Regions from separate parts of the Paenibacillus sp. FSL W7-1279 genome, predicted to be linked through region 1. Evidence: riboswitches for the same ligand, from Rfam matches in the RefSeq annotation. Region 1 holds a riboswitch; the other holds the start of a gene.
What was found. Region 1 has a riboswitch for cyclic di-GMP ahead of MKY82_RS25590 (LuxR C-terminal-related transcriptional regulator). Riboswitches for the same ligand answer to the same signal wherever they lie in the genome.
Positions count from the first base shown of each region.

Region 2: it holds a riboswitch for cyclic di-GMP, as region 1 does, so the genes downstream of both, MKY82_RS17430 (amino acid adenylation domain-containing protein) here and MKY82_RS25590 (LuxR C-terminal-related transcriptional regulator) in region 1, are expected to answer to the same signal.

Region 1 covers NZ_CP150215.1:5,676,183-5,687,612, forward strand. The annotation lists gene MKY82_RS25560 (beta-ketoacyl synthase N-terminal-like domain-containing protein) at 1-622, opposite strand, end outside; gene MKY82_RS25565 (beta-ketoacyl-[acyl-carrier-protein] synthase family protein) at 612-1,832, opposite strand; gene MKY82_RS25570 (acyl carrier protein) at 1,850-2,095, opposite strand; gene fabG (3-oxoacyl-ACP reductase FabG) at 2,134-2,895, opposite strand; gene MKY82_RS25580 (acetoacetate decarboxylase) at 2,898-3,647, opposite strand; partial or broken gene MKY82_RS25585 (class I SAM-dependent methyltransferase) at 3,924-4,607, opposite strand; cyclic di-GMP riboswitch class I at 4,811-4,899, opposite strand; gene MKY82_RS25590 (LuxR C-terminal-related transcriptional regulator) at 5,028-5,756, opposite strand; cyclic di-GMP riboswitch class I at 5,918-6,012, opposite strand; cyclic di-GMP riboswitch class I at 6,218-6,312, opposite strand; gene MKY82_RS25595 (YitT family protein) at 6,458-7,042, opposite strand; gene MKY82_RS25600 (phosphosulfolactate synthase) at 7,294-8,160, opposite strand; gene MKY82_RS25605 (MFS transporter) at 8,273-9,583, opposite strand; gene MKY82_RS25610 (2-phosphosulfolactate phosphatase) at 9,781-10,488, shown strand; gene MKY82_RS25615 (hypothetical protein) at 10,608-10,994, shown strand; gene MKY82_RS25620 (DNA polymerase IV) at 11,015-11,430, shown strand, end outside.
Region 2 covers NZ_CP150215.1:3,928,804-3,940,233, forward strand. The annotation lists gene MKY82_RS17410 (ABC transporter substrate-binding protein) at 1-128, opposite strand, end outside; gene MKY82_RS17415 (carbohydrate ABC transporter permease) at 246-1,148, opposite strand; gene MKY82_RS17420 (ABC transporter permease subunit) at 1,220-2,200, opposite strand; gene MKY82_RS17425 (AraC family transcriptional regulator) at 2,407-4,647, opposite strand; gene MKY82_RS17430 (amino acid adenylation domain-containing protein) at 5,051-7,210, opposite strand; cyclic di-GMP riboswitch class I at 7,416-7,510, opposite strand; gene MKY82_RS17435 (hypothetical protein) at 8,085-10,916, opposite strand; gene MKY82_RS17440 (hypothetical protein) at 11,090-11,314, shown strand; gene MKY82_RS17445 (methyltransferase domain-containing protein) at 11,347-11,430, opposite strand, start outside.

The DNA of each region.
Region 1 (11,430 bases):
TCCATAAAACTCTTTCGTTGATCTCTTCTACCCCGCCTACCAAAACCTGTTTAGCTTGTCCTTTATGGATGGATGAAACAGCGTAAGCTATTGCATCAAGTCCAGCACATTGTCCAGTAGCAATCGTAGTGTTGAATGCGCAGGCATTCATTCTAATAGCAAGTTGTGCAGCTGGAGCGTTGGCTATGGTATTTGGCGCCTGCATTGGGCTTACAGATTGGGGGCCCACAGTAATGGTTGTATAATCATAATCTGAAATGGCCTTGAGTCCGGAAAAGTTGCTTGCCACAACGACCCCCAAGTCCAAGGCCTCTGATTCCGATGCTGGATTGAGGTCACCCAATCCGGCATCTTGCCAGCATCGCACTGCAGCGCTCAACAGGTATTGTGTGCTGAGTGATAGATATTTTAACCCACGCTTGCCGATTAACTCTTCCGGGTTCCAATGGTCAACACAAATGGTTTCAATGACAGGCAGGTCTAGAAAGTCATTGCTTTTTGGACTTGTACTTTTTGAATCTGACTCCCCTATAAGACGCTCCCAAAATTGATTCTTATCCGTTCCAAACACGGATACAGATCCCACACCTGACACTACAACCGGATCATTATCATTCCACATTATCGATCTCTCCTAATATTATTGAACATATGTTGCCTCCAAAAGCAAAAGAGTTACTAAGAACGGTATGAACAGAACTGTCGATACTCTTATTTGGGATAACATTTGTAATACATTCCGGATCCGGGGTCGAATAATTCATGGTGGGAGGCAGCACTTGATGTTTTATAGACAAAGCGCTCGCTACTGCTTCAATTGCGCTGGCCGCCCCCATGGTATGACCCAGCATTGATTTTATGGAACTGGTTGGAATTTGATCTAATAATGATCCAAATACGGATTGCAATGCCTTGGATTCGGTTGAGTCATTGGCAGGTGTGCCTGTTCCATGAGCACTAATATAAGAGATTTGTTCTTTCTTGATTTTTGCATCCTTCAATGCGTTATTCATTGCAATTTGTGCGCCTAATCCTTCAGGATGTGGGGCAGTCGGATGGTGAGCATCACAAGAAAGACCATAACCAAGCAGTTCGGCATAAATCGGGGCGCCTCGTTTTAGGGCAGTTTCCAGATTTTCTAAAACTAACACTCCAGCCCCTTCGCTTACCATCATACCCTTGCGGTTTTTATCAAATGGTTGACAAATATCCGGCGCCATTGCCCCCAATCTGTGAAAAAGCGCAAAACAGCTTCGTGATAATCCATCCGAGCCACCAACAAAGACAATGTCCGCAGCGCCGCTTTGTATTAATTCACTGCCCTGCCCAATGGCATAATTTCCGGCAGCACATGCTGTAGGGATTGTAATAGATGGCCCTTCCGCCCCTAAATGCTTTGAGACACTGCCGGATATATATGAATCCGGGTATGCGAAGATCGACGGCGGTATAGTATTCGGGTTATTACTGATTCTAATATCGTGATCATCTTCAACGATGGATTGGTTTCCCATCGTAGTTCCTATGCACACACCAACTCTTGTTTTATCCGCAAATGACGTAATATTGGCATCATCTTTAGCCATTTGAGCTGCAGCAACTGCTAGCTGAGAAGTTCTGGCTAATTTACTTGCATGGGTATTGGCCAGGAATTGAACGGGATTAAAGTCCTTAATTTCTCCTCCGCGAGTAACCGTGAATTTATTTACATTGAAAGCTGTAATTTCTGATATTCCATTTTGTCCCTGACAAAGCTTGTCCCAAAAATCCCGAACTCCCGCACCTATAGGTGATATTACACCTAGCCCAGTTACTACAACTCTGTTAGCCATTATAAATCCCCCACAAATTATGATTTTGAATCTAATTTTTCACTAACCATCTTGATGACATCATTTAGGGTCTCCATCTCTTTGATATGCTTTGCCGGTATAACGACTTTGAGTTTCTTCTCTATTTCATACACAATTTCCAGGGCCACCATGGAATCGACACCCAGATCCTCTACAAAATTGTCATCATCTGCGAATTCATCGATTTCAATAACGTCTGCGACCAGCTTTGTCAATTCATCTCTCAGTTCTTTTGTTTCCATTTTTAATTCCCTCCAGGTATAAAATTCATTTAAAATACTTATGCATTCCAACCACCATCTACATTTAATACCGAACCTGTTATATATGAAGACTGTTCTGATAATAGAAAGCATATTGCATTTGCAACTTCTTCCGGATCTCCGAGCCTTCCCAGAGGAATAGATTTCTCTTTGGAAAGCCTCATTTTTTCACTTATGGATTGATACATATCTGTATTGATATAACCAGGTGCAACTGCATTAACCCTGATGTTGAATCTCGCTATTTCAAGTGCGAGTGACCGAACCAATGCGATTTGACCAGCCTTTGAAGCGGAATAGTTAGCTTGTCCAGGCACTCCAATCAAACCATTTACTGAACTAACACAAACGATTGAACCTGAACGTTGTCGAATAAACTTAAATGATGCTGCTTTTAAATAATTGAAAGTCCCCGTTAGATTAGTAGAAATCACTTCACTCCAGCTCTCTTCATCCATCATCACCAAATTACTGTCCCTAGTGATTCCAGCATTAACTACCAAACCATCCAGTTGAGAATTATCTTTACAGACCGTTTCTAGTACTTCGGAAGCGACTAAAGGATCGGTTGAATCCGCTTGAATACAGGTTATTTTCCCGATTCCTTTATCCACCACGTAATTACACAATTCCATTGCAGCAGCTTCATTTTCTTTATACGTAAAAGTAACATTAGCTCCCTGCTCGGCCAGTTTTATTACTGTTGCTCTTCCTATACCTCTCGAACCGCCTGTTACTAAAAAATTCTTTCCGGTTAAAATTCTAATCCCCCCATCCACTTTCAATGTTCCGCCAAATAGTCATAAATGACATCCGGCGCGGATAACCCCAAATCAGTAACAATATGCGAAGCTGATACAACCTCAAGCACGGGGAGATCTGCCAGTGGGGCCAACGCATGGGCAAACAATTGCAGCCGGGCTGGGGCCGTCCAGGCACCATGAATGGTCAGATTTTTGATCTGAGTACGCATCAGTTGGCATACCTTCTGAGTTCCATCATAGTTCGGCACAATTTTGAGCATAAATGTCGGTTGGCAAATCTCTTGGCGGGCCTGCTCCGGGTCGAGAGCCTGATGTTTATATCCCATCGTTGCGGTGGCTACACGTAAAGACCCGTAGTCCAGCGTACCGACTAATGTGTCCGAATCAATATACAGTTTTGGAGAGCCCAGTTTTTTCGGATATGCGCTGATCTCACGTCCGGCCGCGATCGCAGGAAGACTGTCCACATACATCGCGTGCTGGTATTCACCCTTCTCCCCATTAAAGCTCACCGGTATCAGCTGGCCAGATTCTGTATAGGCCCCCAAACCGGTAACATCCGGCATGTACATGAGCTCAAATTTGACTAAAGGCTCATCAATTTCAAGCGGCTCAGGGACTACACGTCTCAAGGCTTCCGTGTCGGTACGATATAGAATGTTCAGGTATTCCCGGTTACGAAAATGATAAGGTCCAACAGGATAAGCAGGAGCTCCCAATGGAGTCGACATTTGCTTGCGTACCTCATGCAGTTTCAATAGTTCCATCCCTTTCCTTTTGAAAGAATTCACTTCTCCCGCCTTCTCAATTTCCATAAAAACAACAACCTCGTATTTTTCCACAAAAATATCAATATGATGAATATCTTCTTCTGGTATAGCTTCGGTTAACTCTTGCATTTGCTCCTTGGTACGGTAAGTGATCCACCAATCCAACGCTGCCTCCATATAAGCAATAGAGGGGGTATCAGGAAGCCAATTGGCTATTAACAATCGACCTCCGGGATTGAGCAAATTAAATAATTCGTTAACTAATTTTTTGGCAACTCCGTTGGGCAGATAATCAAATACACCAACACTGTATATAAAATCAAATCCAGGAAGAGGCACTTCATTTTCAATGATGTCAACTATGGAGGCAGGAATCGTTTCGCCAAAGTCTTTTATGATTTCCGCTGCAACCGAAAGGGCCTCCTGATCTTGATCAATAGCAACAAATTTCCCAATGCGTTTATTCTTAACCGCGACACTTTCCAATACTTCTCTCAAATGGCCGCTAGGAAAAGAGAGAATATAAGGGTTCGCAACTCGTTCTGCTGTTTCGTCAATCTTGCTGGAAAATATACGTTTTCTTTCGCGAACAGCATCATTTGCATAACTTATACGATTAAGCTCGTAGTTGAGAAGCTCGGAAATTTCTGCTTGTCTGCCCTCGTAAGGTGGCGGTGCTGTTTTGTCGAAGTCATAGATGGAATCCATCATTACGGGATCACCAGCATAACCGCGCGGTTTGTCAAATGCTCGACGAGAAAACGGTTCTTGTAAGAAAAAATAGCTTACTGCATGTTGACGATATTGGGCAATAAACTGCTTCCAATCTTTTTTTGAAGAATGTCTGCGTATGCTGTCTAATCCATGATAAAGGGCATTAAATGCTTCAGAGAAAAGACCTTGATTAATCTTCGTCTCAACATCATCAAGTAAATGTTTTTTGTTAGTTTTGTCCATACTCTAGATTTTCCTCCCAAGAAGACATCCCTACAGGCATAAATATGTAGAATAGGTTGCTGACGATATTTGGTGAGATAGTTTGCCTCTAATCTTCTGAAGACTACAATTAGACATTTTTATATTTTTTCACCACCTTTAGCAATATCACTCAAAACACAAAAACCCCCCGCCATGATTAAATAGACTGGGGTCCCGTCGTATTCGGCAACTGGCTGGCATAGTGTTTATATCCACCTTAGCCCCCGTAGCTTTACGTCGCCACCTTTCGATGGGTTTGCTATTGTCGTACGAAGTATGAAATTGTCAAAATGTTCATTAATCCTTCAACGACAACTTACTTTAAAGTATAAAATTCGACTTAAACAAAAAAAATACCCAAAATTGGGTAGTTTATACTTATGTATTTTAATTTAAATTTTAAGTAAATTTCCTAAGGAATGCTCCTTTATGATTAACGCTCGTCTTTGCGTATATCTTTTTAATAAAAGTACGGACCGTGCTTTGACTAATCCCATAAATGCCCGCAATTTCAGGTACGTTTTTATTTTCCAGCCATCCATAAGCTATCTCTTTCTCACGATTTGTTAATTCATATTGGTCAAAGTGAGAATAAGTCAGCTCTTTTTGTAGAATGGGGTCCTTTTGAGGCAGTTTTTCTTCAATATTTTTAGCCAGGTGTTCAATGAGTGGTATGGCAAATGTAACCTCGTGTAAATAATGAAAACTCAGGCCAAGGTAGCCTATAATCACATTTTTTATTCGAATTGGCGTACATACACATGACAGCTCGGCAAACAATTGGTTGGTGTGCCGGGTACCAATTACGACAGAAACCGATTGATTTTCCATCGATAAAGAAATGGCATTGACCCCTGCGGTTTTCATCGCAAATGATGTGCCTTTTTTTATATTATTTCTTTCAAAATATCCTTTTAACAAATCCGTGCCGCAATAATCGATAACGGCACCATCCGTATCTGTTATAACAAATAAATAAGGTATGGACAGCAAATCGTTCATATTCCTGGTTTCCTCTTGCAGCAAATATAAAATTTCTTTCCGTTCAATCAACCTTCCTTTTATTTCAGACATACTGAGGATATTAGGAAAATGATCGTTTGCTTCCAGCAGTGTTCTACGGCCCATTATTTTCCCTTCTTCCTTTTAAGAATAAGTGATTAATAATGAAATCGATCTTCTAGTCATCTCCGCTTCTGAATTCGGTAGCTTATAAGCGAAAATAAACAATAAAAAACCACCATCCATTAAGATAACCATAGCAAAATAGGACGGAGGCTTCCGTCGTATTCGGCAACTGGCTGGCATCGCGGTCTTAGGCAGATCCGCATTAGCCCCTATAGCTTTGCGTCGCCACTTTTCAGTGGGTTTGCTATTATCGTACGAAACGATTCGATTGTGTGCCGAAAATTATATCTACGATTCACCTGCCTTTCAATATATTTAAAGTCCCTTTTCAGGTAGATAAGACTGTTAAGACTAGTACAGGTCCCCCTTTCATAAAATTTAATAAACAACACAAATAGCCTCCATCAGCTTAAAGACATAGGTGGAAAAACTAGTAAGAAGAGACGGAGGCTTCCGTCGTATTCGGCAGCTGGCTGGCATCACGGTCTTAAGCAGATCCACATTAGCCCCTGTAGCTTTGCGTCGCCGCTTTTCAGCGGGTTTGCTATTGTCGTACGAAGAGTATGAATTTGTCGAATATCCAAACATGTTATGACTTATTCAAACTATAACTTACATTGTTTTTCATTTAATATAGGTCGTACGACCCAAATTTCCATATTTTTGTTAGATTTGTCAATCACTCTTACACGTATACAGAATCACTTTTTGCGCCAAGCGGGTTGATAGACCGATTTCGGGGGAGGGAACTGGTGAATCCAGTTAATGATCCGGGTTGATATCCACTGGCATACAACAGCAAGGATAATAATTTTCCAATCGATCACATAGGCAGCGAAAGCGAATATAATTCCATTCATCCAGAACAATGAGGTGCCCGGGTTGATTCTTTTATACTTATAAATGGCTAAGGCAACATAACCGATTCCCCCATTCGATACCCTCTGCTTTATGAGGATGGCGACACCTGTTCCGAGAATAACCGAGCCGAATAGAAGATCGATCCATACGTTGCCGAACGGGGGTTCTAGGAACACCTCGAAGAAATTAACGGAAACGGACGTCACTGTTATAACAAATATGGTCCCGAAGGCACTGACTCCATCAAGATAAGGGACTGTAAAGGCAAGGAAAATAAAATTAGCCAGCCACAGTCCGAGACTCATCGGGATCTCAAACGCATGGTTCAGAAGCACCGCGATCCCTGCTCCTCCTCCCGAAGGAATGGCGTGAGGAAACAAGAACATGGCCATGGCAAAACCTTGAATGATGGAGCCGGCGGTAATGTAGAAAAGTTTCTTGGAAGCATGACGATAGAAAAAGGGGCTCTTCCGCCCGGGTAGGATCTGTAAGTTCACACGGAATCATCCTTCATCGATTAGAGTAACAAGCTAGTCCTGCTTTTTTAAGTGTATGCTTGTTCCCTGGAGGGGATACCGGGATAGATCTTTTTAACGAAAATATGTATAGGCTGACTCTGGAGATATCCATAGGCAGCCCTCTAGTATTTAACATTCTCTTGTGGTTTGGTCTATGTTTAAATTACGTAACAAAATCCATCGGTTTGTTTCTCTCTCACCCCGAGTTCAAACGTATCTTGACGAAGACCCCGGCGCATCGTTTCAAGGGAAAGCACTTCGGTGGGTTGGATATTTCCCAAATGTACATGAGATCCAAATTTGCGGAGAAGCATCGCTTGCTGCTGCTTAAGAGGTGCCTCCCAAATCAGCTTTCTTGCATCCGACACGTTGTCGATGATATTATTTATCATTTCTTCCTGGCACTCGCCATGCTTATCGTAAATACCGATGCCTAGTCCAGACTCGCGCGCTTCAACAATGATAAACTCCGCGCCTACGTCTAAATCCGCTTCCATCGTATACGCGAGCATTTCGGCGTCGATGTGGGAACCGGATTGTTTTTTACCATACTCCGTAAAAACCCGAAGTCCGCGTTGTTTACCTTCCCGAATGAGTTCCGTTCGTTTTTTTCGCGACATCTCAATCGTGCCGTCAGATACTTCTATCGCGTTAAATCCAAGACGGCAAACGGTATTAAAAAATGCGGGGACGACATCTTGCTGCACGGCTGTCTCAAGCAAGGTCCCGCCGGGCATGACCGTGATTCCATGTTGTTTGGCTAGATTGATTTTGTATAGCAGCATTTCCGTTTTATACAGCGGAGCCGTCCCAAAACCGAATTTGACACAATCGATGTAATCCGAGGCTGTTTCAATCACATCTGAGAACATGTTTCTACCCAGGCCTTTATCAATAACCATCGTCATCCCGCGTTCCATGACCCCGTAGGTGTCGTGGTCTTTTTTGCCGTGTTCGGGATTTTCGCGCAGCCCGCTCGGATCACATATCTCCATGGGCCAAACTGTTCGCAGAGAACTGTTCATTCTAGGATCTCCTCAATTCTTTTTGATTTAGTCGTTTAATCCAATGACATTGGCATAATATGCTCATACCCATTGACAGGTGCCCATCTTTTGTCATAGGGATTCGTCACGGTCATCCGATCTGCCGAGGCGGTTTAATCAAAAAGAACACCAAACCTAGAGTAACCAAAGATAGTGAAGACACGGTTATAAAAACAACCTGATCCGATTTATCCATCATCCACCCGAACAAGGGCGGCCCTGCTGCAACTCCCAAAAATCGCAAGCTATTATAAAGGGATGTAATCATCCCTCGCTCACTTTTCTCAACTGCACCGGTGATCATCGTATTCAGGCAAGGAAGAAGCATTCCGGTTCCGATACAGCTGACTGTCAGCAGCCCGATAAACACATAAATGTTCTTAAAAAAGAAAAGTGTAGCTGCCAGAGACAGGGTCATGGCAATCAGCCCGATATTCATCAGCCAACGAATCAACAGGCCATTCTTCTTGATCAAGCTTCCCGTCGTATAGGAAGTGATAACCATCCCAAGTAATGGAATGGCCAAAATCAAGCCCTTCACGACCCCGTCAATGTTATACGGCTTGTCTTCAAGAATGTTGGATAGATAAAACAGTATGCCAAACAAAATGAATAGCCCCAGCGAACCGGCAAAAAAAGCAGTGATGAGCCAGCGGCCTTTTTCTTTAAAGATGTCCCCGATTTTTCCAAGGTACTTCCTTAGTTCTTGCTTTGAATGTTGTTTTGATTCTTTGATCATAAAAATGACGGCCAACAACGATAGTGCACAGAACACGGGAAATGCAAAGAAGGAAGCATACCATACGATCAGCATAAGCAGGGAGCCGATGATCGGGCTGAGTACCTTGCCGGCGCCATTGGAGGCTTCGATTAGTCCCAGTGCCTTGCTCTCTGTCCCGCCATCGTATAAATCGCCGACGAGCGCCATGGCAATCGGTGCTGTTCCGGCGGCCGCTAGCCCCTGAATCGCCCTCGCGGTAATAATCACCCCAAAAGAGTTCCAAATAGCACCGAATCCTGCCAGAATACCGGAACCTCCATATATGATCAGGGCGGGTATAATAATAACTTTGCGTCCAAATCGATCGGACAAATAACCAATAATCGGAATAAATAAGCCAGCTGCCAAGGAGAAAATCGTGATGATCAAGCTGCTTTGGAATTTACTGATACCCAGTTCCCTTTGCATTTCAGGAAGCCCCGGAACTAGCATGGAATTGCCAAAAACGAGCACGATCGGGATCGTTGCCAGTGCGATAAATTCCCACACTTGACCCTTTGAACCGGTAGAAGTTTTTGATTTTCCGGTGGATTCGCTGTCTTGTGTCTCCTCGGAGTCGGTCTGCAGGTCGATATCGCTATGAAAGCTGATATTCAGTTTTCGCTTTTTGGTCTTCTCCATGGTATCGCTCCTCGGACTTGAAGTTCGTGTAGAACAGAACATTTTCTTTATTTCCATGCTTCCTAATTATCACCACATCCGGATTTAATATTCCATCGCTGCTGCTGAATCCATTAGAGGATTTGAGCACTCCTTGGTTTTGGGCAAATATACTGTTACTAAAATAGCCCATTATGCCGGGGAAAAGGGGATACGACATGCCGATACAGATTATTCAAGGACACCATCACACCTTGGACGCATCACACATCAATATTGTAATTGATGTTATAAGGGCTTTTACCGTAGCGCACTATGCCTTTATCCATGGGGTTCAGGGTATCATTCTGGCAGGAACTCTGGACGATGCCTTGCGTCTAAAGAAAATCTATCCTGACTTTTTATTGGCGGGAGAGATACAGGGTCTGCCGATTCCGGGGTTTGAGCTGGATAATTCGCCTGCGCGTTTACATGGCTTCGATCTTCGGGAGAAATTTCTGATCCAAAAGACTACCAATGGAGTTACAGCCACCCTAAACGCATTGAGCACCGAGCATCTATTCGTTACCGGGTTCACAAATGCAAGAACAACCGCAGAGTTTATAAAGAGGAACTTATTAAAAGACGATGACATGACGATTAATGTAATTGCTTCGCATCCGTCAGGGGATGATGATCTGGCCTGCGCACAATATATATCGGAAATTCTCCAAGACACTAATCGTATATCTGCCGAACAAACCATTGAGCGAATTCGAAAGTCAGAAGCGGCCGGGAAGTTTTACGATATTGAAAGACCGGAATTTTTACAGGAGGATATTTCGTTTTGCATCCAAGAGATCCCTTCCGATTTTGTAATGAAAGTGAATCTGAACAAAAACCATCCGTTGATTGAAAGGCTCCAGGTGGGGGTCTTTAATCACTGATTATGCCAGGTACCGCTTGTGAGTTTCTGATTCCTCTTCATAAGGGTATAATTTACATTGATAAAAGAACGAATGTTCGCATATAATACAAACAAACGTTCCCGTCGATGAGGTGGTTAATGATGTTGAGTATTGGGTTGAAACCAGATGAAACCCAACTGGTGAAGGATTATATTTTATTACCCCTTTTACTTGATGTGTTAGAGCATGACCGTTCGATCCTATGTAGAGCAGATTTAAAGACCCCGGAGCTAACGAATGCGATGATCGACCATTTGCAGGCAGCTGCATTATCCGATTTAGCTCTGGCTCGCAGGAAAATGCGTGAATACGCCATTAAGGTTTACGAGGATCGAAAAACAAAGCTTGGCATTGAGGTTGAATTCATCTGCAGGGGGTATCATCACAAGCTGTCTATACTGTGGGGGCTAATTGAGGCAGAGATCGAGCAGAGATCGTACACCTACCTGGGGCTGAAAATCGCAGATAAGGGGAGTTCGCTGTGAAATCATCTAACCGAGTGATCATGTTAGGGGATTGCCAGTCCTTTTATGCATCTGTTGAGAAAGCAGACCATCCCGAGTATAAAAACCGCCCTTTGGTCGTTGCAGGGGATCCGGAAAGACGTTCAGGCATCGTGTTGGCTGCTTGTCCGCTCGCTAAAGCAAAAGGAATAACGACGGCAGAGCGATTAGGAGAGGCACTATCCAAGTGTCCCGACCTTGTCGTCATCAAACCCAGGATGCAGAAGTATATTGACGTCTCGATGCAAATCACGGAGATATACAAGAGTTATACCGATTTAGTTGAGCCTTACAGTATCGACGAGCAATTTTTAGACGTTACCGGTTCGCTGCATCTGTTCGGCACACCGGATGAGTTAGCCAGAACCATTCAGCGTCATGTCATGGATGCCACGGGTGTGTACGCTCGCTTCGGCAT
Region 2 (11,430 bases), 1.7 Mb from region 1:
CCTGTCTCACCAGCAGCAGCGTCCGGGTTCTCCGGATTGGAGGATCCTCCACAGGCACTCAGCAGCATCGTCAAGGTCAACAGACAGATTAACAACGCGATTAAAGACTTCGTCCACCCTTTGCGCATCAAAACAACTCCCCCATTCTTTTTCATGTTATTCCTGATCACAATCAGTAAACTTCCAATCACCCGTATCTTCCTTGAATAAAAGACCGCACCACCTCCCTTAAGCTGGTTTCCCACTTATCCTTTCAAGGAACCGATCATGACTCCTTTGACAAAGTGCTTCTGAACAAACGGATAAATGATCAGTACCGGTGCACTCGCGACCACGATCAGCGAATATTTTAATAGATCCTTCAGTCCTTGCTGCGCCTGCACCTGATCCACATTGGCCATCATCGACGGATCCACCGTGTTCAGAATCAAGACGTTGCGTAGAATGATTTGCAGCGGGAACAAGTCCGGAGATCTCAGGAAGATCAAGGCGTCAAAATATGCATTCCAATGTCCAACTGCGTACATGAGCGTCATGACGGCAATAATCGGTTTGGACAGAGGCAGGACGATGCTGAGAATGAACCGGATATCGCTGCATCCGTCCAGCTCCGCCGCTTCGGACAGTTCATCCGGGATGGTCGTCTGGAAGAAGGTGCGGGCAACGATAACCTGGATCACTCCCATGGCTCCCGGCAGAATCATCGCCCAACGGGTGTCGAGTAACTGAAGATCCTTCACCAGGAGATAGTACGGTATCAAGCCCCCGTCGAACATCATGGTAATAACCAGCACAATCATAAAGAAATGTCGGCCGTACAGCGTCCGCTTGGCAAGCGGATATCCAAACATGATTGTCAGTGACACGTTGATCGCCGTCCCTACGACCGTGTAGAACAAGGAGTTCATATAGCCGACGCCGATCTGCGGGTTCTGGAATACCGCCTTGTATCCATCCAATGTAAAATCGACTGGGAAGAGCCATACCTTTCCGGACACGACGGCCTGCGGCGAGCTTACGGATGAGCTGAGAATATAAATCAATGGCACGGCCACGATGATAAGAATCAAGGTCAGGAAAGCATAGATCAAAGCGACAAATATGCGGTCCCCCCGGGATTCCCGAATTACGGTTGTTGTTTTGGGCATTTTGTTCCCTCCTTGGCACCTTTTTCATTTAGGTATGGTTTCAGTCGGCCTCGGCGATGAATTCATTCGACTCACCACAGACTGCTGCTCGACAGCTTTCGGGCGATGTAATTCACGGCGATCAACAGGAGCAAATTCACCACCGAGTTGAAGAAGCCGATCGCCGCCGAGAAGCTGAAGCTCGACCCAAGCAGACCTACTTTATACACATAAGTAGATATGACTTCGGAAGAGGCGAGATTGAGAGGGTTTTGCATTAGATAGATTTTTTCGAAACCCAGCTTCATAATGTTACCAAGATTCAGGATCAGCATGATCACTGACACGGGAATCAGGCTGGGGATATCAATCTTGAGGATCTTCTGGATGCGGGAAGCCCCATCCACCCTGGCCGACTCATACAGCTCAGGATTTACTCCGGCGAGCGCAGCGATATAGATGATCGCCCCGTATCCGGTGTACTGCCACACATCGGACCAGACATAAATGGATTTGAACAGATCAGGCATACCCATAAAATTCGTATTGGTTACTCCCATCATTTCGAACAGCTTGCTGACCATGCCCACTTGGGGCGTCAAATTGACGATAATGATCGATACCATGATAACCGTCGATATAAAGTAAGGAGCGTAAGTTATCATTTGTACGCTCTTCTTGAACAGCCCATTTCGGATTTCGTTCAGGGCGAGCGCCAGAATAATCGGTGCCGGAAACCCGACGGCCAGACCATAGAAACTGATCCCGAGCGTATTTTTGATGTAGAGCCAGAAGTTTGGGGATTCAAAAAATTGTTCAAAGTATTTGAATCCAGCCCAAGGGCTTCCCCAAATCCCTTTAATGACGCTGTAATCCTTGAATGCAATCACGATCCCGGCCATCGGCACATATTTGAATACAATCAAGTAAAGAAAGGGGAGCAGGAGAACCAGATACAGCTGCCAGTGGCGCCTGATCCGGATCCACGTCGTTTGCGGGCGGGAGCGGGTGCCGACCTGAGCAGGACCGGGTAGCCCGGGACCGCCATGTAACTTATTGTTGAGACTTCGCATCAGCATGAACTCCTTTTCGTTGTATGTTGCGGATATCGTTAGCGCCCTTTTGGATGCGGCGGAATGTATTGCCATTGTAAACGCCCGATCTTGCGATCAACAAGAAACAAGAATAAACGGGTTAACCATTTTCGCCTGCATGATTTATAACGAAAAAGGCAGCGATGAGCTCGCCACCTTAACCGTTTTCTATAAAGAAACCGTTTTCAACTGTTCGTTTTGCGGAGCTGATTGCTGCGGTATTCGCCCGGTGCCGTTCCCATAATCCGTTTAAATACTCGCGTTAACGAGATGGCGTGGGTATAGCCAACCCGCTCCGCAATCTCTTGTACAGAGGCATCCGTCTCCAACAACAGCTTCACTGCTTCACGCATCCGTACCTGGATAAGAAAATCGACGAACCTCTGTCCGGTATGTCCCTTGAACAACTTGCTTATATATTTGGGATTCAGCTGAAAACGATCCCCGAGCATCTCCAGCGACAAATCCGGGTTGGCATAGTCCTGTTCGATCAGCTTGCAGATCTCCCGGATAAGCGCTGCATACTGCCTGCCTTCTTGTAGCTGACCCACGGATTCGAACAAACTGGTCATGACCTGCTTGATTTCAATCCGCAGCTGCTCCAGTGAACTGCCATGGTCCAGCATTTCCGTAAGTAGGGGAAGCTGTACCTGGGACCACTCGCGGTAGACATCCTTATTCATGTCCGAAAGCTCCCGGCCGACGTTATACAGTAAATAATTCATCAGGTTAAATATCTCTTCATTGGTAAGAAGGCTGCCCTTTAACTGTCCGAACCATGCCTCATATGCCTCCTCCCACCCTATGTTCAGCATTCGGTAGGATTGAATAATCGAGCTGATTTCTCCTAGGTGAGCGTACACTTCGGCATGGCTGGTGCCGGCGATATCCTCGCTGCGGATCAGTCGGTTTTCCCCGAGCACGATTTTGTATTTAAGCGCTTGGGCTGCGCTTTTATACGACTTGGACAGGTCTTGGATCCGATAAACCTCCTCGCCGCTTCCAATCGTAACGGTAAATTTCAAATTTTGCTCGGTCCAACCCCGCATTTTCGCGCCAAAACGGGATAAAGCTTCTCCCTCTCTCTCCTCTGTCTCGTCCCCCTCAAAGTAAATGACGGCAAGGCAGGAGGGCGACGTCCATTCCGACCACAAACGAATACTCTCCTTCATCGCAATCTCGTTCACCACGTTCCGGAGGACGAATTTCAGCAGATTCTGATCACTCGCCGTATACTTCCGGCAGAACTCTCCGTAGTTGTCCATTTCAATGATGAGTAACCTAAACCGGTCCAGCGGCTCGGGTAAATTCAGTATGGCGGCTTCCTCCTGCCACTCTTCCAGACTCATATCGGTTTGTCCCTCAATCAGCTGATGGAACAGATACCTTGTCCGCAGATGAAGATCTTCCTGGTATTTTTCCTGGTATTGCCTGGACTGCTCCAGGATATGATCGAACGCCGACTCAATAAATGCGAACTCATCGGGACTGCCTTTCCATAAGCCCGCGCCCCTTACAGGCAGGGAATAGTCGCTGAATCGCTCGGCGATCCGCTCGATCGGTCTGGCATTGCGCCGAGTCACATAGATCATCCAGATGAATCCGGCGGCGATCATGAGGAGTCCGATCACAAACCACAGATTATAGAGTTCTGAAATCGTGTTGACATATCCGCCATTGATGAGACCGCTTCCATATTTCCAACCGGTGTAGTCCGAGGTATATTCCGAGAAGAGCTCGGATTCTTTAACTTTCGCCTCACTCCCGAACAACAGCTGACCGGAAGCATCTTTAGCTTGGATAAAGCTGACCTTGGATTCGTACATATTCTCCGTCAATTTTTTCAGCGAATCTGCCGAAACGTTAACCACGATCATGCCGAGATTATTTTTCATGTATGGCGATCCCCGCACCAGACTGGCCACCTGTTTACCGCCAATCATTTTGAATTGCTCGAAACTGCGCCCACCAGTCCACTTCGGAGTCTTGGACACCTGATATTCTTCGATAAATTTGCGGTCAGGATATGAACCGATATAAGCGTTGGTTGCATCACTCAACACATATCCGTCCGAATATCGCACCAAGTAAATGGAATCGATCAAAGGATAGTAATTGATCAATTCCTTAAGCTTCTGCACGGCCCTGATGTTGATGTAGGCATCACTTCCTGAGTTTGCCTTAAAAAAATTGTTCAAAGACTCGCTGTTGATACTCTCGAGGACGATCATATTATCGATCACTTTGAGCGACGTATCCACGATCCGCATCGCCTGTAGGGACAGCGTCTTATTGGCATTCAGCGCCTCGCGACGGCTTTGCTCACTGAACATTTGAAAGAAAACAAAGAAAATAAACGTGATGACAATCATAAATACCGGCATGTAGGACAATAGTAGTCGTTTAAACCATGATTTGCGCATCATAACCCCGCCCCTATGTAATGTGGACATGCTTTTGTATTAATGAATTATACAACGGGGGGCAATCCCCTGTCGGTTGAAGTAACTTTAGAATAATTTTGATGATAATCCGACAGTGGCGGATGGAATAGCAAGGTTAAACTGTTCACAAAAGAAAAAGCAGTCAACCTTTGTTTAAGGTGACTGCTTGCCGTCATCATACTTTAGCCTTGACTTCTCTTTATCTGTTTTGTTCACTTTTTTCCTTCCTTGCTCCCTACCCAAATTAGTGTGCTCCCATCCATCATTGGTGATGACTGGACGATAAACATCGATAGATCGGGTCAAATGCGGTCTCGATTTGCTCCACATCCTTGTACAGCCAGATCTTTTTAAGCATTTGCTGCGTTTCGTTTAGCGGTTCGTCTCAGTTGACGAGCATCGGACGAAGAAGATCAGGGTCCGGCAGAGCTTTTTTATCGACTTTCCCGTTAGGGGTAAGCGGCAAACTTTCCATCTGCACCACAAGTGAAGGCAGGAAATATTCAGGCAAATTCCGGGCTAAATACGCCTTGACTTCCGTTTCGGACAACACCTGTTTCGCAACAAAATACGCACATATTATCGGATTTCCACTTCCGTCTGCTTTGACGGCTACCGCGGCTTTCGAGATTGCGTTGTGTTCCAATAGCCGGGTCTCGATTTCTCCCGGTTCCACTCGATACCCTCGGATCTTTACTTGATCGTCGATTCGCCCGATCATTTCGATATTGCCATCCGGCAGCCACAGGGCCAAATCCCCCGTTCGATATAACCTTTCCCCGAGGAGCGGATGTTCCACAAACTTGGCTTCTGTCAATTCCAGCTGATTCACATACCCCCGCGCGATACCGTCTCCTCCGACGCAAAGCTCTCCTACTACTCCGATCGGCTGAAGCTTCAACTGTTTATCAAGAATATAAGCGGATGAATTGCATATTGGTCTGCCAATTGGAATGGTCGATTCGAAATCACGTTCGATCGGGAAGTAAGTGGAGAACGTCGTGTTTTCCGTTGGACCGTACATATGGATCATCCGCAGATCGGGGCACCTCTTCCTTACGGCATTTACGTGCTTCGGCGATAACGCTTCTCCGCCGATTAGCAAGGTGTCTAACATACGAAAGGCGTCTGGGTCCTGTTCGGCCAGATTATGGAATTGAGCCGTAGTCAGAAACCAAGCCGTAATGCGGTGGCCGATGATGGTTTCCTTCAATTTGTAAAGGTCAAATAGGTCCGTGTCCTTCATCAAATACAAAGTAGATCCGTTCAAAAGGGATCCCCAAATTTCAAAGGTCGACGCATCGAATGTTATTGTACCGGTTTGCAAAATTCGATGCTCCTTGGAAAAGTTGAAATAATTGGTATTCTTGACCAGTCTTACGATGTTACGATGCTCAACCATGACTCCTTTCGGTGTCCCCGTTGATCCGGAAGTATAGATGATATAGGCTAGACTTTGCGAGGTTGCTGCAGATATCGTATGGGGACAGCTGTCAAGGCTTAGCTGCGCGTTGTCCCAATAAATTACTTTTCCCTCAAATGCTATGTCAGGCTTCCAGCTGGAAGGAGCCAGTAAAAATCCCGCTCGACTGTCCTTGAGCATATATTCGATTCTTTCGCACGGAAAATCGGCTTCGATGGGCATATAAGCGCCGCCAGCTTTCAATATGGCTGTAAGCCCGACAATCATATTGACAGACCGATCCGCGACAATGCCAACAACGCTCTCCGGCTTAATGCCGTGATCCTGCAGTGCTTTTGCAAGCTGATTCGCGCGTTCGTTCAATTCCCGATAGGACATCTGATGGTCCTCGGTCATGACCGCCGGGCGATCGGGGGTTAAACGGACCTGTTCCTCAAACAAGTAATGGACCGTTTGGCTGGAAGGATAGTCCGTCTTGGATCCGCTGAAAGCCTGAATCTGTCTCTCCTCTTCTTCCGACATCATACGTATGTCGGCAATCACCTTCTCGGGGAAATCAACTACTTCATGCACGATTCGGCTCAAGTGGCCGCTCATCTGCTCGATCGTTTCTTTTCTGTAGGAGCGGGTCGAATATTCAAGGTGTATCATGATAAATTCCTTCTTAAAAGCCGTCAAAGCAAGCTCAAACGTCCCCAGCTGATCGGATTCATAAGGAGTGGCATTGGCGTTTTGCCAAGTAAACGCCGCTTTGATGAACGGGTTGCCGCTCAAATTCTTTCGCATATTCCGATCTTCGAGTGCTTGCATCGTGGTATGCTTGACTTCTATCAGAAACTTACCTAATGGCTTATGTACAGTAGGAGAGTAACGTATAGGAAACATCTGTCTTTCCAACAGATACCCAATTACAGGATCATCCTCGCCGGTATATTTGGCAAGCAGGATCGCATAACAAGCCATAAGTGCCATATCCACAGTTATTCCGAAATTGAACGCAAGTTCATGGAGTTTTCGGGTCGTTGCAAAATCCAGGGAAAAACGAACCTGGTTTCCTTCATCGTTGGCCCATCCCCCCCTCGGCAATTCGTCAATTGATACATCACAAGTCGTTTGTTCCATGACCATCAACCTCCCGGATAATCGATTCATTAATGTCTGATTGTTAACGAACAGAAAAATCCTCTTCGCATTCTGCGATCAAGTAATGTCCCCCTTCAACCCCAAACTAGTTTTTTATAGCGAAGCCACCGTTGTTTTTTGGAACGTCAAAAAAACCCCTTTCTTCAATTCAAAATAATGAATAAAACGGAGGTTTCCCGTTGTATTCGGCAACTGGCTGGCATTGCGGTCGCAGTAGATCCCGCATTAGCCCCTATAGCTTTGCGTCGCCACCTTTCGGTGGGTTTGCTATTGTCGTACAAAAATAGTATTTAAATTGTAAACCATGATTATATTATGTATTCGATTTACAATTACTGTATCTTGTTTCCAAATGAAAATCGATAGGTCTTTTGTTCAATATTGTCTTTCAAGAATGGTTTTGATGATATTGATAACCCTCATGAAACACTAGGTCGTGATAGTTAATCTTTACTAATTTTTTCCACTCCTCGACTTCACTACACTTCATTTAACTATGTATTAAAGCTATTCTGTTCAAAAGAAAGGCTGCGATTTTCTGTAATTACTTGGATATTAGATGATGGCTGATCAAGAAAATAGTTCTATTTTTTAACTTCACTCCTATATCCATTGACCTAATTGCGACAGCAGAAATCATCAAACACTATAACTTTTGCCTCTTGTCAAACGGGACTAAATTACCGTCTTTAACTGGTAAGGACATCTCGCTTCCGATCAGAAAACTTTCATAAGTTCAACCCACTTGGTAATTCCATCCTTCAAGTTCCCGGTCTAATGGATCACTGGATAATAAAATAAAGAGCCGTTGTCCAGGACAACGGCCTCATATTGCTATATGTCATGAACAGTTTTAAAAAGGTCCGGTTATTTTCACCTTGATTTTATTGGATTCAACTGTTACCCCGTTCAATGTAATTCGAATCGACAATTCGGCTTGCCCCGGATGCTTGGCGATAATCTTTCCTTTGGGGTCGATCGCCGCCTTATCCGGACGGCTGCTCAAATACTCAATGTGAGCGCCGGATAACTCCTTAGTCGTTCTTCCTCTCTCAAGGAAGACTTCGTAGGAATAACCGACCTCATCTCCCGGGTGAAGCTGGAGCGATTCAGCCTCGAGTTGTACTTTGTCCAGCGGCATGACCAGATTCGGGTCGCTATACTTCATTAGCTCGCTGCCATATTTGAAATAGAAGTTGCCAAAGTCGTCCTGCGCCAGCTTTTCCGCATTGCTCTCCAACAAGATGGACAGCGATTTGCTTGCTGTGTCAATCTTAAACATCTTGCTCGTATAAGTATGGTCAGCAACATATCCCGTATAAATGGTACCGTACACATAGCCGTCCGTTCCAATGGTCAATCGAGGATTGCTGTGTGCATAATCTGCTGTAGGAAACATATCCTCACTGTAAATAATCTCTTGGCGTTCCGTATCATAGATGAACAGAGCCCCCAGCGCCATTCCCCATATGTTACCGTCCGGGCCCCATATCAAAGAGGTTACTGCTTTTTTGCCCGGAACAGGTACCTGTTCCAGCTCTACTCGGCCTGATGCTGTATCGTAAATGGCAAGTTTCCCCTCTCCGCCGGTCATCGCGCCGGTGGCCATAAACAGCTTTCCATTTTGGTAAAGCAACGAATTGATCGAATGACCGGATATAATGTCGCGCTTCACATCAAACTTTCCGGTAACAGGATTGTAGACGGTAAGTGCCCCGCCTGTTTTGCCTGCAATTGGATAGGAACCGATGTATAACAGGTTTTCTTCCTCGACCCCGAGCATGGCTACGGGCCGGTCTTGCTCCGAACCCAACTGACCAAGCCGCAGCGGATTATTCGGTTCTGATGGGTCCGTCCGGTTCCAAGGTTTGGCTGGATCGTATTCAAAGAGGGTCGCTCTAGGATAAACACCGAGATACATCTTTCCGTTCAATGAACCGAACCCTTCGACTTGACCGATTTGAGGATAATGCTTGGTCTCGTTACGGGTCGGCGAGTAAATTCCCATTCCCCCGCCTGAAATGAAGCCCGAAGACAGAATCTGCCCGTCTGTGCTCTTCCCGATATTAAACAATTCCACAAACTGTGCCGGAAACGGAAGCTCCGGCGTCTCAATCAAACCGGTTTCCAGATTGTAATAAAATGCCCTGCCGCTATTTCCGGCCAATCCGACCAAGGTCCAGCCCGGATACTTTGCCTGATCCAGCTGAACATAACCAAAAGCGACGCCTGCTCCTTTGACATCCACGCCCAGCGAGCCGTAAACCCCCGTATTCACATCATACGAATAAAGCGACCACTGCTGCCCGCCTCCCGGGAGAGTCTCATAATAGGTGTAGAACACCGTTTTGCCGTCTGGCGATATTGGTGAGAATCCCCGGGCATTATAGGCCGTATTTTTATTTACGATCCAACTGGAGGTATCGGGATCATAGACACACATAACGGGTCCTGGATCCACGCGCACGAAAAGTTTGCCCCCTGCATACCGGAGATCATAAACCGAAGTCATGCCGTTAAATTCAGGCGGATGAAGCGCGGTGGATCTTCCGCTTGCGAGATTGTATTGATAAAGCTTGGCGACATCGGCTCCCCCCACATAGATCACTTGACGATCGGAATCGTAAGCAAGGCTGCGGATATGAGACTCTTTCGAAGAAGTCTTGAAGGATTTAAGGATTCTGGTCTGGTCGGATGCGGGATCATATTCAAACAGCGTTTGGGAATATCCCGTTCCTCCATATACTTTGCCATCTTCCCCGGCTACAAGCGTCCAGATCACGGTATCGGTAGGAACCGGTTTGCCGATCGCCCGCAATGTATCCTCTGCCGGATCATATTGAAACAACGTCCCGTTCGGCGTACTGCCGATGTATACCTTTCCATCGGAGGCTGTCACAATCGCCCAAGCTGCCGATACGTTGCTTCCGTCAAGCGCAACCAGTGGATGTGTGGATTTCACTTCTTTCGAAGCTACATCCATTACGATGAATTGTGCCGGATCACCCTGTGCGACCGTAAACAAAGCATCCTGACCATTCTTGTCTTTACCGAAGGCTGCAGTCATCAGAGTTAGACTCGACGATTGCGGTCCCAAATTCGTTAAGTACGGTGAGGACGCATGCGTTTGCAATGTGACGCTGTCAACGAAATACCTGCCGGTTTGATCGCCATTAAACTTGAAGGCGACTTTGACCTCTGCAGCATTTTTAGGTGCCGCAGCAGCCACTCTTAAACTCTGCCATTGGCCCGATGGTTCATCGACCAGGCCGCTCACTACGGAGACAAGCTTTCCGTCTGCATCATAAAACCTGAGGTCTGCTTTGCCGCCTTGACCTTCATCCGAGAGCACACTTGCTGTCATGATGACATTGCCGAATGGCTGGACGGCGTATGCATCGCTGACCGCTCCGGAGCCTGCATCGGGCGACAGGCGTTCCACCTGAAGACTTCGTTTCCCGTCTGCGTACACGGACTCACTTACGGTAATGGCAGCTGTGTCTTCATCGGGCTGCCAGCCCGGCAAACGTCCATTTACTTCAGAATCCTCGAAGCCGCCGTTGATCATAACGTTGGTCAATTCTTCATCTGCGGCATACGTGATCGGCATGGCCCACGGGATAATTGCGAACATCATGATAACCGTTAGGACTGCGGCAACTCGACTCTTCCACTTGCTTCTCACTAAACTCTCCCCTTTACGAATAAATTTTTTCCCGGTTAGTAAACGCTTTCAATACGATCTCATCTTATCATATCCCTTTATTTGTATACAAGTAAAATACATGTAAATAACATGTGGACTCACTAGTCCCTTATGAGATTTAGAAATGTTATCATGGTGGTTCCTGTCTCTGATTGCAATATGGATATGCTCTGGCGGCAGCGGTCGAGCTGAGCCTGACCGACAGCAGCGTCAAAATCCGGTTGGCAGCCGTTCATGGTCTAACGCCAGTCAGCTCCGTCCTCTGGCGCCGTCATGAATTGAATACAAAAACAGCCGGGAATAACCCCGGCTGCTGCATTTGCTGGACACCCCAACCATTATTGTCTCTACGCCTGTCGATGGAAATGAATGCCTAATGCAAACATTTGTTATTCCATCGAAACCCTTATCACTCCGAAGAAAATAAATACGTTGAAAAATCCCGGTTAATATAGTCTTTAAAATGCCTTTTGGCTTTAACGGGGAAAGCATC